Regions from separate parts of the Novosphingobium sp. BL-A-41-Hi4A-0G genome, predicted to be linked through region 3. Evidence: riboswitches for the same ligand, from Rfam matches in the RefSeq annotation. Region 3 holds a riboswitch; each other region holds the start of a gene.
The links. A riboswitch is a leader RNA that binds a small molecule or an ion and turns the genes downstream of it on or off. The one in region 3 is predicted to bind cobalamin.

Region 1 (4,971 bases), on a different replicon from region 3:
CCGGCTGAAGCCGCGTTCTCAAATGCATTGGGGATGTGATCGCCATTGTCGAAGCGCGCATGGCTGGCGGTATAGTTTCCATCAAGCGCAAGCCAAGGGAACGGCCGCCAGAAGGCGACGATTTCATAGCCATGACGCCCACTGGCACCCGACGGTTCAACAGCATTGGAATCGCCAATGAAACGAAGTTCGCTGCCGACATGCAGCCACCAGTAAGTCGCGGTTAACGTGACCCCGGAGAATTGAATGCGTCCTCCCAGTTCCTTGCCGATGCCGCGAACCAGAACGGGAACAGGCGTGTCCCTGTTGACCGCACCCCGAACATCGTTGGAATGGAATCCACGGCCCCAGTTGGCGTAGAGTTCAAGATGCGGCGTAACCTGATAGGCGATTGACGCCTTGGGAGAGAGAATCGACGCTGAGCCACTGCCTTCGCCCAGCGACGCCGCAACAGAATCTCGTGCACGCACGGAATAGTGATAATAGTCCCCGCGAAGACCACCTGTCACACGCAGTCCCGCCAAGGGTTTCCAAGCGACTTCGCCGTAGAGCGCGGAAGACAATTCCCCGACCCGAAAGTGCCCGAGAGATTCAAGAAATGCGCGGGCAGCCGTTCGATCGACACCAACATTCCCGACGGCGTCGTATCTGTTTTCGGTGCCAAGGCTCACAGCCAGACTGTCAGCGATTTCCCAATGTTTTTGTGCGGACAGCCCGAGGACCCAACGCCGGTCGAACTGCTTGATCTGCGCGCTTGTGCCATCCGGATCGGTGTAAGTGGGGTTCGAGAACATCGACCAGTCGTAAAACTGGGCATAGACATTGGCGCGCCATGTCGGTTGCTTGACCGCGATGTTAGCCACCAGGCGCGTCGTCTCACCCCGCGCGGAAGGATCTGGAGAGCAGAACACATCCGCACACAACGCCGTGCCGATAATGCGCTCGGGGATTTGCTCGGTTGGGTGCCATGTCGCCCGGTAGGCATGGAGAGATGCCTCCAATGTGCCCGCACCGGTCGGCATGCTATATTTCGCGAACCCCGAGTAATGGCGCAGACGTTCAGGTTCCTGCCACGGTCCGTCATAGGCCTTGGCCTGGGCGACAAGCGTGAGGTCTCCGCCGCCCAGGTCGTGCAATGTTCCACCCGCAGCGACGCGGCGCCAACCATATGAACCAGTCTCGGCCGATGCCCATGGCCGGTCATAACCCTTGATGGTCGTCATATAGGCTGCTCCCGCCAGAGCGAAATCACCGCCATCGGCGCGGTAGGGCCCTTTACGAAAATCCTCCCGGCCCACGATCTCCGGAATGAGGCCGTTGAGGTCGAGATAGCCATGACCATGTCCGTGGGTACGAAAGTTCATCTGCACATCATCGATATAGGTACTGAAGTCAGACCCATGGTCGAGGTTGAAACCGCGCAGGAAATACTGGTTGGCTTTGCCGCTCCCAGAATGCTGGGCTGCAACCAGCCCGGGCACCGCTTCCAGCAGTTCGGCCACGCGGAGAAGAGGCCGCACGAGGAGATCGGCCCCTCCGACGCTTCCTTCGCTCGCTGATTTGGCAGTGCCGATCATGGCCTCACCGCGACCGAAAACCACAATGTCGTTACCCGCCACGACTGCATCCGCGCTTGTTTGCGATGCCTTTTCAGAGGTTTCGGCAAATGCCGGTTTTCCGATACAGATCAGCGCAAGGGCGCTGCTGGTAGTAATGGTCTTGATCACTAAATAGTCCCCCGGCGTCTTGCGACGTGGCCGGGGCAAACCCGCGCGAACGGGCGACACGCGCGGCGGCCGGACGCCATGGGCGGCCGACGCACGTCTCCGATGCGGCCCCAGCCGCTCGTTCGTCGCTCAGACGGAGTTCACCGTGCCGCAGCCATCCTCTGGACCAAGGCAAGAGCGACCAGACGCCGGCAGGTCTCCTGGCTCACGGGTCACAGCTTGATGCACGCCTTCCCAGACCTCGCATGATTTAGCGTCCGGCCCAGTGGCTGCCCCTTCCAAGAGGAGCGATGTACATCGCGCTATCCGCTTACAGTTGCAGAGACAGCCGCGGATTTGGAAGCAAGCTTCCGCACCGCATTCCCGATTAAGCCCCTTTCGGGGGCACCGGCGCGATCAATGAAAGGCGGACTAGTCTGCCCGTCGATACCTCACCTAACTGAAGTGATCGGAAAAGCCAATAACGCTTGGAGCAGGGATTGAATCAACGATTACTGCATCCCGCGCCACCATTGCCATTGGCACGGCCAGAGCGCACCAACCGCGCGCACTCGATTTGAATGGCGGGTTTTCACTGAACCTATCGTTGGCCATCGGACTCCTGTACGACCGGAAGTGGTCGCCTGCTGCCCCTGCAATCGCCGCCTACAAGGTGGCAAATGCAGCCCTATATTCGGTCATTCCGAGGTCATTTCAATCGCATCAAAACCCGCTGGTCAGTGGATTGCCGTCTAAGAATTTGATGGCAGGCACTGACCAGATTGTTGCCTAGCCCCTTTTGCTCTGCTGATCTCGATTGCCGATGTTCGCTAAATGTTCCAGAATGGTTGCGTCTGATTCCCTCGCAAAAGGCCCTTACGGCTGTGACAAAGCTTTACCTCGATTTCGACAGCTTCTTCGCATCGGCCGAGCAACATTTTAATCCAGTCCTGCGTGGGAAGCCGGTTGGTGTAGTACCGCTAGATGTCCGGCACACTGGTTGCATTGCAATCAGCCGCGAAGCGAAGCGGGCGGGGGTCCCCTCTGGTGCTTCGGTAAGCGAAGCCAGAGCGATCGTGCCAGAGATGATTTTCATCGTAGCACGGCCTGATGCGTACGTTCGGCTCCATCACCGTATCCTCGCTGTAATCGAGGGCTGCCTGCCGATCGAAAAAGAGCGCTCGATCGACGAACTGGTATGCAACTTGGTTGCATCAGAAGTAAGCGCCGACGGAAGGCGGCGTTGACGTAAGTCTATTTGGCCTTCCGCGGGCGCGGCGCCCATTTCTTTGCCAGCGCTGCTAAGCGGTTATGGATCATGTCGATGTCGGGCTGAGCATCGGTATCATGGTCGTCCCCCAGGGCTTCCAACGCCTCTTCATGGTATTCATGTGTCGGATCGGCCAGGGCTTCCAGCTTCTCGGCATAGCCCCAAGGTCCGCCTGAGTCCTCTGGCGGTCGCATGCCGGTGGCTGCGAGCAGGCGAGGATAGCTGCCTTGGGGCTCGGCCGGAGCGATGCCCTGGATTTTGACGCTGTGCTCCCAGGCATCACCGAAGTCGTATAGGTATCGGAAGGACTTGCCCCGCATTCCCTCTAGAGCCTGACCCAGGGTCGCCTTGCGGGCATCGAGCGGACCGCCAAAGCCATATTCGGGATCTGGGATGCCGAAGCCCGTGCGACCGAACGTCAGTTCCCACAGATGACTGTCCGTCCACGCCAATGCCGCCTGGAAGACGCTGTGCAGACGATCGAGCCGGATACCCAGCGGCACTTCGATTACGCGGCTGACGGCCGGCGTCACGTCGTCTAGGGTGATTGTCATCCGCACGATGAAGGCGTTGCTCAAGCAGCATACTCCAGGTTCTGGACCTCTCTCGCCGCATGCCAGTTCCATGGCAGCAATTCGTCGATCCGGTTGATCGGGTGGTTGCCGATACGCGCGATGACGTCGGTAAACCAAGCCTCGGGTTCCACGCCGTTCAGGCGGCATGTCTCGACAAGCGAGTAAAACAGGGCCGAAGCATCTCCGCCCTTGGTCGAACCGACGAACATCCAGTTGCGCCGACCAAGAGCAACGCCGCGCAGGGCATTTTCGACCAGGTTGTTGCTGATCTCGAGCAGGCCATCGTCGCAATAGCGGATCATCGCCGCCCACCGGTTGAGCGGATAACGGCAGGCCTTCGCCAGTGCGCTGTCTGAGGACAGCCCGCGCATCTGTGCTTCGAGCCAGGGCCGTAAGGCAGCCAGTTTAGGGGAGGCCTGCTGCTGGCGGACCTGTCGTCGTGCATCGGGTGGTGCGCCCTTGATGTCGCGCTCGATCGCGAACAGCTCACCAATCCTCACAACGGCTTCAGCCGCGACTGGCGACGGGTTCTTTTCCAGGATGTCAGTAAACTTGCGCCGCGCATGTGCCCAGCAACCCACCTCGGTCACGCCGCGCGGGGCCTTCGTCTTGGGGTCACGATACAGCGCGTTGTAGCCGGCATAGCCATCCGCCTGGAGGTATCCCTGATATCCGGCGAGATGGGCTGCGGGATGCTCGCCGCCGCGGCCGGTGGTGAAGCGGAACACCACAGCGGGCGGGCTCATGTCGCCGCTCGAACGACCATCGCGCAGATAGACCCAGAAGTAGGCAGTGTGGCTGCCGTCCTCACCCATGAGCAATGTGACCGGCGTCTCGTCACCATGGATCTTGGGAGCTTGGAGGACGTAGGCGAGCAAGCGTTCGCCGAGCGGGGCCATCAACCAAGCCAGCTTGCGGGACCAACGCCCCATTACATCGCGATCGATGTCCACGCCCTGGCGACGCAAGATCACCGACTGGCGGTGCCAGGGTTGATGATCCACGAAGCGGCTGACGACCAGATGCGCAAGCAGCGCGCTGCTCGCCATGACCTTGGGCAACGGCAGCTCAATGGCCGGAGCCTGGCGGATTGTCTCGCAAGACCGGCAAGCGATACGAGGGCGAACATGGCGCAGGACGCGGAAGCGGGCCGGCACATAATCCAGCACTTCGGTGACGTCTTCGCAGATGACGGTTTCCACGCCCCCGCAGCCACAGGGCTCTGGGCGATGCTCCGTCGTCAGGCGCGGGACGTGCGCCGGGATCGGCGTCCGGGCTCCAGCCTTGCGTGCCGATTTCAGCTTTGACGATGTGGCTACGTCGTCATTGGCCGGCTCCGGGGTCTCGACCTCTTCGAACATCAGGCGCAGTTGCGCGATATCCATCTTTTCGGAGCTGCGACCGAACTGGACGCGCAGCA
Region 2 (4,971 bases), on a different replicon from region 3:
CCCGCCCGAACACATGCAGCCCGTCACCGAACTGGCTGTCCTTTACATCGCAAACGAAGCGGTCGATCCGGGTGATCGCCTCGACCAGCGTGGCCGCGTCATCAAGGCCCAGTTCCGCCTCAAGTCCCAGCACGCGCGCTTCGTCGCGGATGTTCACTTGCAGACGGTCGCGGCGGGCCGGGTCCAGCCCGCCAGCGTTGGAGAATTCATCCAGCAGCGCCTCGATCCGGGCCAGCCCCGCACCGCTTTGCGTTTGCACCAGTGGCGGGGGAACGTGCCCGATCGTAACCGCGCTGATCCGGCGCTTGGCCTGCGCCGCTTCGCCGGGATCGTTGACGATGAACGGATAGATCACCGGCATCGCGCCGGTCAGCGCCTCGGGCCAGCAAGCATCGGACAGCGCGACTGATTTGCCCGGCAGCCATTCCAGTGTGCCATGTGCGCCGATATGCACCAGCGCGTCCACGCTTCGCTGGCGCAGCCACAGGTAGAACGCCACATAGCCATGGCGCGGGCAGCGGGACAGGTCGTGATAGTCGCCGTCGCGATGGGCGCGTTCGCCGCGTTCGGGCTGCAAGGCTACCAGCGCGTTGCCGATGGGCAGCGCGGCAAAACGGAACGCGCCATCGGCGGCGGCAGCATCGGCTTCCGGCTCGCCCCATGCGGCGAAAAGTTCAGCGCGCAGGGTATCGGGCAGTGCTGCCAAAGCCTTGCGGTACTCTGCCATCGGCCAGTGCTGATGTGTGCATTGAAGGAGCGCTGCCAGTCCGGCCTGCGCGTCAGTGGCATATCCCGCCTCGGCCAGATCGGCCAGGATCGCCTCGGCAGAAGCCAGCGCATCCAGCCCCACGGCGTGGGCCATCTGGTATGTCTTGCCGGGATAAGTAGACAGGACCAGCGCAACCCGCCGTTCTGCAACCGGCGTTTGGGCAAGTGCGATCCAGCCCGCCACCCGCGCGGTGATCGCCCCAACCCGGCCTGCATCGGCGCGATGGATGGTGCGGGCAAAGCCAAGCGCGGGATCGCGCGTCCCCGCCTCCTTGAAGCTGGCGACGCCTGCAAACACCCGCCCGTCAATTTCGGGCAAGACCACGTGCATGGCAAGGTCTGCCGGGGAAAGCCCGCGCGAAGCCGCTGCCCATCCCGCGCGCCCGGACGTGGCCAGCGCCAGCTGAAACACGGGAACGCCCGCGCCATCAAGCGGGGTGGCGCCGTCATCGCCCCGCGCGGAAAAAGCGGTAGCGTTGATGATCGCTGCCGGGCCAAGCCCGCGCACCCAGCGGTCCACCTGTTCGCGCACCTGCGGGGCTTTCAGCGAGGGGACGAAGATCGACAATGCATCGAAACCGCGCTGCTCGAACGCGGTATGCAGGGCGGCAAACGGGTCCAGATCGTGGGCGGTCAGGTAAGAACGATAGAACACGATCAGGACCAGCGGCCTTGCGGGATCGCGCGCAAAGGCTTCAAGATCGATCACGCCCCGGCCGGGATGCCAGCCTCCCGCCATCAGCAGCGGATCGAATGTCCGGGCGGGGGCATCAATCAGCCCCGCCAGCTGCGACAGCGCGGCAAGCGCCGCCTGCGCCGCCCTTGCACCGCCAGCATCGCACCACTGCGCAAGTTCGCGCAACGCGGTCACCGGCACGGTCGAGGCCGCATCCAGCCGCGCATCCTCAAAGCCGTCGCCGGGCAGCACGGCCAGCACGATCCCGCGCGACCGGGCCAGCGCCTCGACCTGTTGCAGCCCGTAGCTCCAATAGGGCGTGCCGCCGATCAGCCGGATCAGGATCGCCTTTGCGCCCGACAGCGTCCGCTCGGCATACGTGTCGACCGACAGCGGATGCATCAGCGCCGCCAGATTGGCGAGCCGCAGCGAAGGAAATGTCGCATCGTCTGCACGGGCCTGATGCCATGCCGCCGCGAACGCCCCCAGATCGCTGTCCGAAAAGGACAGGACCACAAGATCCGCGGGCTCTTGCCCCAGATCCTGCGGGACGGCGGTTTCCTCCATCCCGTGCGTTTCGCGGAAAATGACGTGCATGGCCCGCGCCTTACGCCAGCAGCACCGCGCGAATGGCATCGGCGTCGACGTGATCGTGCTCGGCAATGGCGACCAGCGTGGTGCGGCGCGGCTCGTCAGGGCGCCACGGGCGATCGTACTGGTGCCGCACCCGCGCGCCCACCGCCTGCACCAGCAGCCGCATCGGCTTTCCCGCAACGGCGGCATAGCCCTTTACGCGCAGGATATGGTGATCGCGGGCCAGCGTCTCGATCCGCGCGACCAGCGCCGCCGGATCGGCGATCTCGCCCCATTCGATAACGGTGCTGTCAAAGTCGTCGTGTTCGTGATCATCCTCACCATCATGGTGCGATGGGCGCGCGGCGATGTCGTCCTCGGCTGCGGCATCAAGCCCCAGGATCACACGCGGATCGACCACGCCTTCGGTCAGTTCTATCACCGGAACCGGGCGACTAAGCTCTGCCGCAATGATCGCGCGCGCGGCGGCTACGCCTTGGGGTCCGGCCAGATCGACCTTGGTCAGCAGGATCATGTCGGCGCAGGCCAGCTGATCCTCGAACACTTCCGACAGCGGCGTCTCGTGATCGATGCTCGGATCGGCGGCGCGCTGGGCGTCAAGCGCTGCCACATCGGGCGCGAACCGGCCTGCCGCGACCGCTTCGGCATCGGCCAGCGCCAGCACGCCGTCCACGGTGATCCGGCTGCGGATCGCAGGCCAGTCGAACGCCTTGAGCAGCGGCTTTGGCAACGCCAGACCCGATGTCTCGATCAGGATGTGATCGGGGCGCGGATCAAGCGCCAGCAGCTTTTCCACCGTCGGGATGAAATCGTCCGCCACGGTGCAGCAGATGCAGCCATTGGCCAGCTCTACGATGTTTTCCGCCGGGCAATCAGGAATGGCGCAGGACTGCAGAATCTCGCCATCCACACCCAGAGAACCGAATTCGTTGACCACCACGGCCAGCCTGCGGCCACCGGCATTGTGGATCAGGTGGCTGATGAGCGTGGTTTTCCCCGCGCCCAGAAAGCCCGTGATGATGGTGACCGGCACCTTGGACAGGGACGCCTTGGACAGGTCTGGCATAGTAACTTCCCCGCGCGCCAGAGCGAGACACGGCGGGGCTTGCCGGACAAGTCCGGTCGGCGCGCGACGACGGGCGGGCGCGACAAAGCACCCGTAACCACGCAACCCGTGCAGCCCCAGCCACACAGCTTCGTCGCTCAGACGGAGAGTTACCGTGCCGTGACCATCCCCTGGATCAGGCAAGAGCGACCGGTGCGCCGGCAGGTCTCCTGGCTCGCGGGTCACAGCTTGATGCACGCCTTCCCAGACTTGGCGCTTGCGCGCTGCCCAGTGGCTGCTCCTGAATTCAGGAGCATGTGCATCGCGCTATCCGCTTACAGTTGCAGGGACAGCCACGGATTTGGGAGCACGCTCCCGCACCGCATTCCCGATTAAGCCCCTTGCGGGGCACCGGCGCGATCATTGAAGGGCGGGTTACCCCGATCCTTCACCGCGCGCTCTAGACGAAAATGCCAGCCAAGCCAATTGATGATGTTGCTTCACGCAACGTGGACGGTCAGGCACCGACCGAAACCTCGATTTCATCGAACCGCTTCCATCGATAGATCGCGTAACTCGCCAGCCAGCAGAACACGAAAAGACCGATGATGGCGAAGCCCAGACCATTGAAATTTTCACCCAGTTCAATGGCGATCCGCCATGGCGCACCCGTAAGGGCCAGCTTGTCGCCAATCAGGGCCAGCGTTTCGATTCCACCAATGACAATCGCCACGATGGCCGAGATCAGGGTGATGGTGATGTTGTAGTAGAGCTTGCGGATCGGCTTCACGAAGGCCCATTCATAAGCGCCCAGCATCACCACGCCGTCCGCCGTATCGATGAGGGCCATACCGACCGCGAACAGGGCGGGCAGGACCAGGATTGTCCCGATCGACAGGCCATCGGCGGCCTGGCTGGCCGACATGCCCAGAATGGCAACTTCGGTTGCTGTATCGAACCCAAGCCCGAACAGAAACCCCAGCGGGGCCATATGCCAGCTTTTGTTCACGAGGCGGAACATCGGCCTGAACAGTCTGGAAAGCAGACCGCGCCCACCCAATAGCAGATCAAGATCGTCCTCGGCATAGCTGCCGCCTGCACGAACATGGGCAAAAGTCCGCCAGACAGAGCGCAGGATGACCAGGTTCATGCCGGCGATCGTGAACAGGAAAAGCGCGGAAATCACGGTTGCAATCACGCCACCGATTTCCTTGAAGGCGCCGAACTGCGACAGCGCGCTGGCCGTCACCGCAATGATGATCGATGCTATGGCAATGATTCCGGAATGCCCGATCGCGAACCAGAATCCGACCGAAACCGGGCGCTGCCCGTCCTGCATCAGCTTGCGGGTCACATTGTCAATCGCCGCAATATGATCGGCATCAACCGCGTGACGCAGGCCCAGCCCCCAGGCAAGCACAGCGGTGCCGAGCATTAACGGCTGTGCATGAAACAGGCTGAATGCCCAGACCCAGACCCCAATGTTGGCGGCGATCAATCCGGCAAACAAGGCACCAATTCGTCGGCGCAGAGACAGGGATGGCAGTGACTTCGTGAGGTGCATGATTGGCTCGGCGATTGAGGAATATACAAACGAAGGATGGCGCCGCAGACGTGCTGCAGCGCCGCCCATCAAGGGATTTCGCTAGAAATTGACCTTTGCGCCAATCCTCACAGTTCGAGGCTCGACCACGCGGCTCAACCGGCCTTCCACCGGAGCACCTGCATCGAAGGCGGGGATGTAGGACTCGTAATAATAGGCGATGTCCTTGTCCCGGCTGTCGAAGATGTTCAGCACTTCTCCAAATATCTCGACCTTCTTGCCCTTCCACGCGGCCCGGGCATTCATGACGGTGCTGCCTCGATCCCGGACACTGTTGTCCTCGAC
Region 3 (4,971 bases):
CATGCTCTACGGTCCTTTCCCGTTCGCGGGGACAAGCATACAGATGCCAGCAGAGCTTGCGCCCAAGTCCTCCCCGTGCCCCGCGAGACAGGAAAGTTCTGGCAGAATGACTCGGCCCCTAAGCCTGCACGCACACGAATGCAACCGCGAAAAACGGCTAGTTTCCGCCTTTTTGCGATAACAGTTCGCAATAGCAAAAGCCGTGCTTCCGAACCATTGCGCCCCCGCGAAGGCGGGGGCCTCGGTGTTGAAACTCAACATCTCCCGAAACCTCCCGAGGTCCCCGCCTTCGCGGAGACGCAACCTCTGTGCACGAACTATCCGAACAGCAAAAAAGCCCCGGCGTTTCCACCGGGGCTTCCATTTGCGCTTTTCCTCTCCGCAAACTCGTCAGGTAACAATCAGCTCCGCCGCCGCTTCATGAAGTCGCGCGCCATGCGCCGGTCGAGCGTTGCGCAGACTTCCACCCAGAACGCGACCCGCCCGTCCTCGCCACTGCGCTCGGCAATGACCGCAGCATCCCGTGCCCGCGCTGCTGCCGAAAAGCCGTGTGCCGCAAACAGCCGAAGCGCCGTGTCGAGCGCCTCGCCCTGCTGCGCCCACGAACCGCTCCAGTTTTCGGCATTGTCATTCACCGCCCGCAAGTGCCGCCCTTGGATCGAGCGCGACAGGCAGGGGGAAATGATGCCGTAACGGGGCGCAAAACGCAGCATGGTACCTCGTATCTCTCTACGGCCCCGGGGACATTCGGAACCGTTCTCCACGACCCCGCTCTAGGCCCATCTGCGCTAAGAGTGTGTGTGACGACACGGTAAAGGAAGCGATAACCACCCGTTGCGAAACGGATTTGCGATCAATCGCCAGTTCCTCCCCGTTTTTGCGCAGCACAAAGGGCGAGGCGGACCATCCCGGACGTGATCCGGGATGGTGGAGGGGCTTCAGGCACCATCCTTGCGGCCATCAAGCTCCCGGCTGCGCAATCCACTTGTTCGCGTTTTCATATCCCGGCAGCACCGATCCGCTGCCCGAAACCGGAGCCTCGGCAGCGCCCGCCTTCGTCCCCGGCAACACTTGCGGCCGCACAAGGCTCTGCCCGGACACACCCTGCGGCACGCCAGTTACCGGCACCACACTCGCAGCCGGAGCCACGATCCGCCCGGCCTCAAACGCCTTCTCCAGTGCCAGCGGATCGGCGATGTCGACGGGCGAGGGCGTCCACGTCCGGGGATGCGGCGCGGCCAGCGGTTCCCCGCCGAAATAGCGCGCCGTAAACGCCGCGGGCCGCCCCGCCGCGCCTGCCCAGCTGTAAAAGCGGTGCGCGCCGATCGTGCCGATGAAGTTCAGGCTCGGCGCCCAGTAAGGATGCACCGCCGTCGTATGGTAATGCGTGGCAAGGCCGACCGGCGCATAGACGTAACCCGCCAGGGCATCGGCGGCCACGCGCCGCGCCCGGTCCCAGAACGCCTTCATCGGCTTCCTTGCCAGCGAGCCATCGCAGGCGAAAGAGAACTGGCACCCCGGCCGCTCCGACCCCTGATAGACCACGCCGCACACCGTGTTCGGCCATGCCGGATGCGCCACGCGGTTGAGCACCACCTGCGCCACCGCGCGCTGCCCCGCATCGGGTTCGCTCGCCGCTTCGTAATAGATCGCCGACGTCAGGCACTGCAGCGCCCGCCAGCGGTCCTCGCTGCTGCCCGCCGCCATGACCGGACGCGCCGTGGCGATCTCGGCATCGGAATGGCTCTGGTCCCATTTTGCCTGCGCTTCGGTCGGGGCGATCAGCCCGCTGTCGCTGGTGTCGAGCCAGTAGAACGCCGAACCCGGAAAGCTGTCACCCCCGCGCTCGAACGGCTGGAGACCCGCCATCTGCGATCTGGCAACCGCCGCCTGCACGCCGCCCGGCTCGCCCCATCCGGTCGGCCCGAGCAGCAGCGCGAAGATGCCGAACATCGCCACGCCGCCCAGCCGCTGCTTGATCACCGAAGGCGCGCGCAACGTCCGGCGGATCGAGCGCATGTCCCGCCGCCGGATGCGCGCGGCAAAATCGCGCGGCCGCAGCTCAGCCGCCATCACCGCCGCTTGCGCAGGCAGTTCGATCGGCGAGTAGGCAAGCTCGAGTGGCATGGGTCTGCGGCGAATCCTGAAAATCCTCAATTGCGCTAACCTTTTGCGCTTGGGCCTGCACCCGCGCTTTCGCCGCTGTCCCGATGCGGCACAAACCGCTGCCATCCGGTTAACCTGCTCCCCGGACCTGCCCCGAAGTGCATGTCCGCTCTTGCACTGCAACATCGATGGCGCTAGTTCCGCCCCCGACGCCAACGGTGCCCGCTGACCCGGGCTAAGAGGGAAGCCGGTTCCAATCCGGCGCTGCCCCCGCAACTGTAACCGGAGAGCGCGCTGCCAGACGATGCCACTGGTGCCGGATCGATCCCGGCGCTGGGAAGGCAGGCAACGTGTGATGACCCGGGAGCCAGGAAACCTGCCGATGGTAGTCGTTCCGCGGCCGGGCGGGGTGTACCGGGCGCACGCGACGAGGCGCGCCTATTCCAAGGCCCAGCGCACCTCTCGCCACGAACGGCATCAACCGTTCGTGGCCGGAGTTACGTTTCGTGAACAAGTACCTGCTTTCCGTTTCCGCCCTCGCGTTTGCCAGCCCCGCGTTTGCCCAAGGCGCCGACGATATCGTCACCGGTGACTCGATCCGCGCCGATTCCATCACCGTCATCGCCACCGGCAGTCAGACGAGCCTGACGAAGGTGGGCCAGCCCGTCACCGTCATCACCGCCGCCGAAATCCAGTCGATCCAGGGCCCCGACATCACCCGCGTCCTCGAACGCGTCCCCGGCCTCACCATCACCCGCAACGGCGGACCCGGCAGCTTCACCGGCGTGCGCCTGCGCGGCTCTGACGCCGAGCAGGTCCTCGTCCTCGTCGATGGCGTCCGCCTCGAAGACGTCTCGGCCCCCTCGGGCGGCTTCGATTTCGGCACGCTGACTCCCGGCGGCGTCGAGCGGATCGACGTCCTGCGCGGCTCCAACTCCATCGTCTGGGGCAGCGCGGCCATCGGCGGCGTGATCGCAGTCCAGTCGCGTGACCTGAACGGCGTCGAAGCCAGCGCCGAACTCGGCGCCAACGACAGCTACCTCGCCGATGCCGCTGCCGGTCTTTCCGGTGACTTCGGCGCACTCACCCTCAACGGCGGCTATTCCGAAAGCAACGGCGTCTCCGCTGCCGCATCCGGCACCGAGCCTGACGGCTTCCGCCAATGGCGCGTCGGCGGACGTGGCCGCGTGAACCTCTCGCAGGACCTCGCGATCGTCGCCACCGCCCGCTACGCCGACACCCGTACCGACATCGACGGTTTCGCCCCGCCGACCTACAGCTTCGGCGACACCCCGGAATACCAGACCACCCGCCAGGCCTCGGGCCGCGTCGGCCTGCGCTACACCGGCAGCGCCCTCACGCTCAACACCGGCTTTGCCATCTCCGACACCAAGCGCGACTACTTCGACCCGACCTTCGGCACCGACCCGTCCTATGGCTACAAGGGCCGCTCCGAACGCGTCGACCTGACCGGCCGTCTCAACCTCCCCGCCGATTTCACCCTCGATTTCGGCGGTGACAGTGAATGGACCCGCTTCTCCAGCACTTTCGATGCAGAAGCAAAGGCACGCCTCACCAGCGGCCATGCCCTGCTCGGCTGGAGCACCGACCGCGCCAGCATCGCCGCGGGTGTCCGCGTCGACGATCACAGCCGCTTCGGCACCGCATGGACCTTCGGCGCCAACGGCTCGTTCGAACTCGTCGAAAACCTGCGCCTGCGTGCCTCCTACGGCGAGGGCTTCAAGGCCCCCACGCTCTACCAGCTGCTCTCGGACTACGGCAACGCCGCGCTCAACCCCGAGCGTAGCAAGAGCTATGACGCAGGCCTCGAATGGGGCGCGGCTTATGGCAAGGTCCACGCTGCCGTCACCGTGTTCCGCCGCGACAGCCGCAACCTGATCACCTTCGTTTCCTGCGCCAGCCTCAACGCCTGCGCCACGCGGCCCTTCGGCCTCTACGACAACGTCGGCCTCGCCCGCGCGCAGGGCGTCGAAGCCGAACTCGGCGCCCGTCCCACCGATACGCTGCACCTGCAGGCGGCGTACACCTACCTCGAAACCGAGAACCGCACTCCCGGCAATGCCAACCGTGGCAAGGACCTCGCCCGCCGTCCCGCCCAGGCGCTCACCCTCTCGAGCGACTGGGCAACCCCGCTCGCAGGCCTCACCCTCGGGGCCGACCTGCGCCTTGTGGGAGACAGCTTTGACAACGCGTCAAACACCCGCCGCCTCGATGGCTACGCGCTGACTACCGTGCGCGCGAGCTTCCCCCTCACGGAGAAGGTCGAACTCTACGGCCGCGTCGAAAACCTTTTCGACGCCAGGTACCAGACCGTCGCCGACTACGGCACCTGGGGCCGCGCCGCCTACCTCGGCATCCGCGCGCGCTACTGATGACAGCACCCGCGCCTCGTTCCAAACCTCTGTGTCCCCGCGAAGGCGGGGACCTCGGCGGTGTTACGGAACGTCTGCGCACACGTCTCCCGCTCCTTTTCAAAGGAGTGGGTCAGGGGGTGGTGTTGTCTGCAGCTCTCCTCACCGCCAGTTGCATCCCCCACACCAACGCCACCCCCGAACCCCGCGCACAGACGCACCCGACACTCGTCAGCCTCAATCCCTGCACTGACGCGATCCTCGCCGAAGTGGCAGACCCCGCGCAGATCCTCGCCATCTCGCACTACAGCAAGGACCCGCGCTCCTCCTCGATGGACGCACGCCTCGCCAGCGCGCTGCCGTCCACGCGCGGCACTGTGGAAGAGGTCCTCGCGCTCAAACCCGATCTCGTCCTCGGCAGCACGTTCATCGATCCCGCCACGGCCAGCGCCTACAAGCGCCTCGGCCTGCGCCTCGAAACGCTCGGCATGGC

Region 1: another riboswitch for cobalamin. It lies ahead of ACZ1JX_RS20315 (TonB-dependent receptor); the one in region 3 lies ahead of ACZ1JX_RS09605 (TonB-dependent receptor plug domain-containing protein).
Region 2: another riboswitch for cobalamin. It lies ahead of cobW (cobalamin biosynthesis protein CobW); the one in region 3 lies ahead of ACZ1JX_RS09605 (TonB-dependent receptor plug domain-containing protein).

What each region holds. Positions count from the first base shown of each region.
Region 1 is NZ_JBVFVU010000003.1:103,625-108,595, forward strand. It holds gene ACZ1JX_RS20315 (TonB-dependent receptor) at 1-1,727, opposite strand, end outside; cobalamin riboswitch at 1,901-2,134, opposite strand; gene ACZ1JX_RS20320 (Y-family DNA polymerase) at 2,555-2,953, shown strand; gene ACZ1JX_RS20325 (plasmid pRiA4b ORF-3 family protein) at 2,961-3,554, opposite strand; gene tnpC (IS66 family transposase) at 3,551-4,971, opposite strand, start outside.
Region 2 is NZ_JBVFVU010000003.1:98,587-103,557, forward strand. It holds gene cobN (cobaltochelatase subunit CobN) at 1-2,041, opposite strand, end outside; gene cobW (cobalamin biosynthesis protein CobW) at 2,052-3,104, opposite strand; cobalamin riboswitch at 3,287-3,514, opposite strand; gene ACZ1JX_RS20310 (HoxN/HupN/NixA family nickel/cobalt transporter) at 3,601-4,647, opposite strand; gene ACZ1JX_RS20315 (TonB-dependent receptor) at 4,729-4,971, opposite strand, start outside.
Region 3 is NZ_CM145501.1:1,995,311-2,000,281, reverse strand. It holds gene mdh (malate dehydrogenase) at 1-3, opposite strand, end outside; gene ACZ1JX_RS09615 (hypothetical protein) at 402-713, opposite strand; gene ACZ1JX_RS09610 (cell wall hydrolase) at 961-2,127, opposite strand; cobalamin riboswitch at 2,306-2,504, shown strand; gene ACZ1JX_RS09605 (TonB-dependent receptor plug domain-containing protein) at 2,613-4,499, shown strand; gene ACZ1JX_RS09600 (ABC transporter substrate-binding protein) at 4,625-4,971, shown strand, end outside.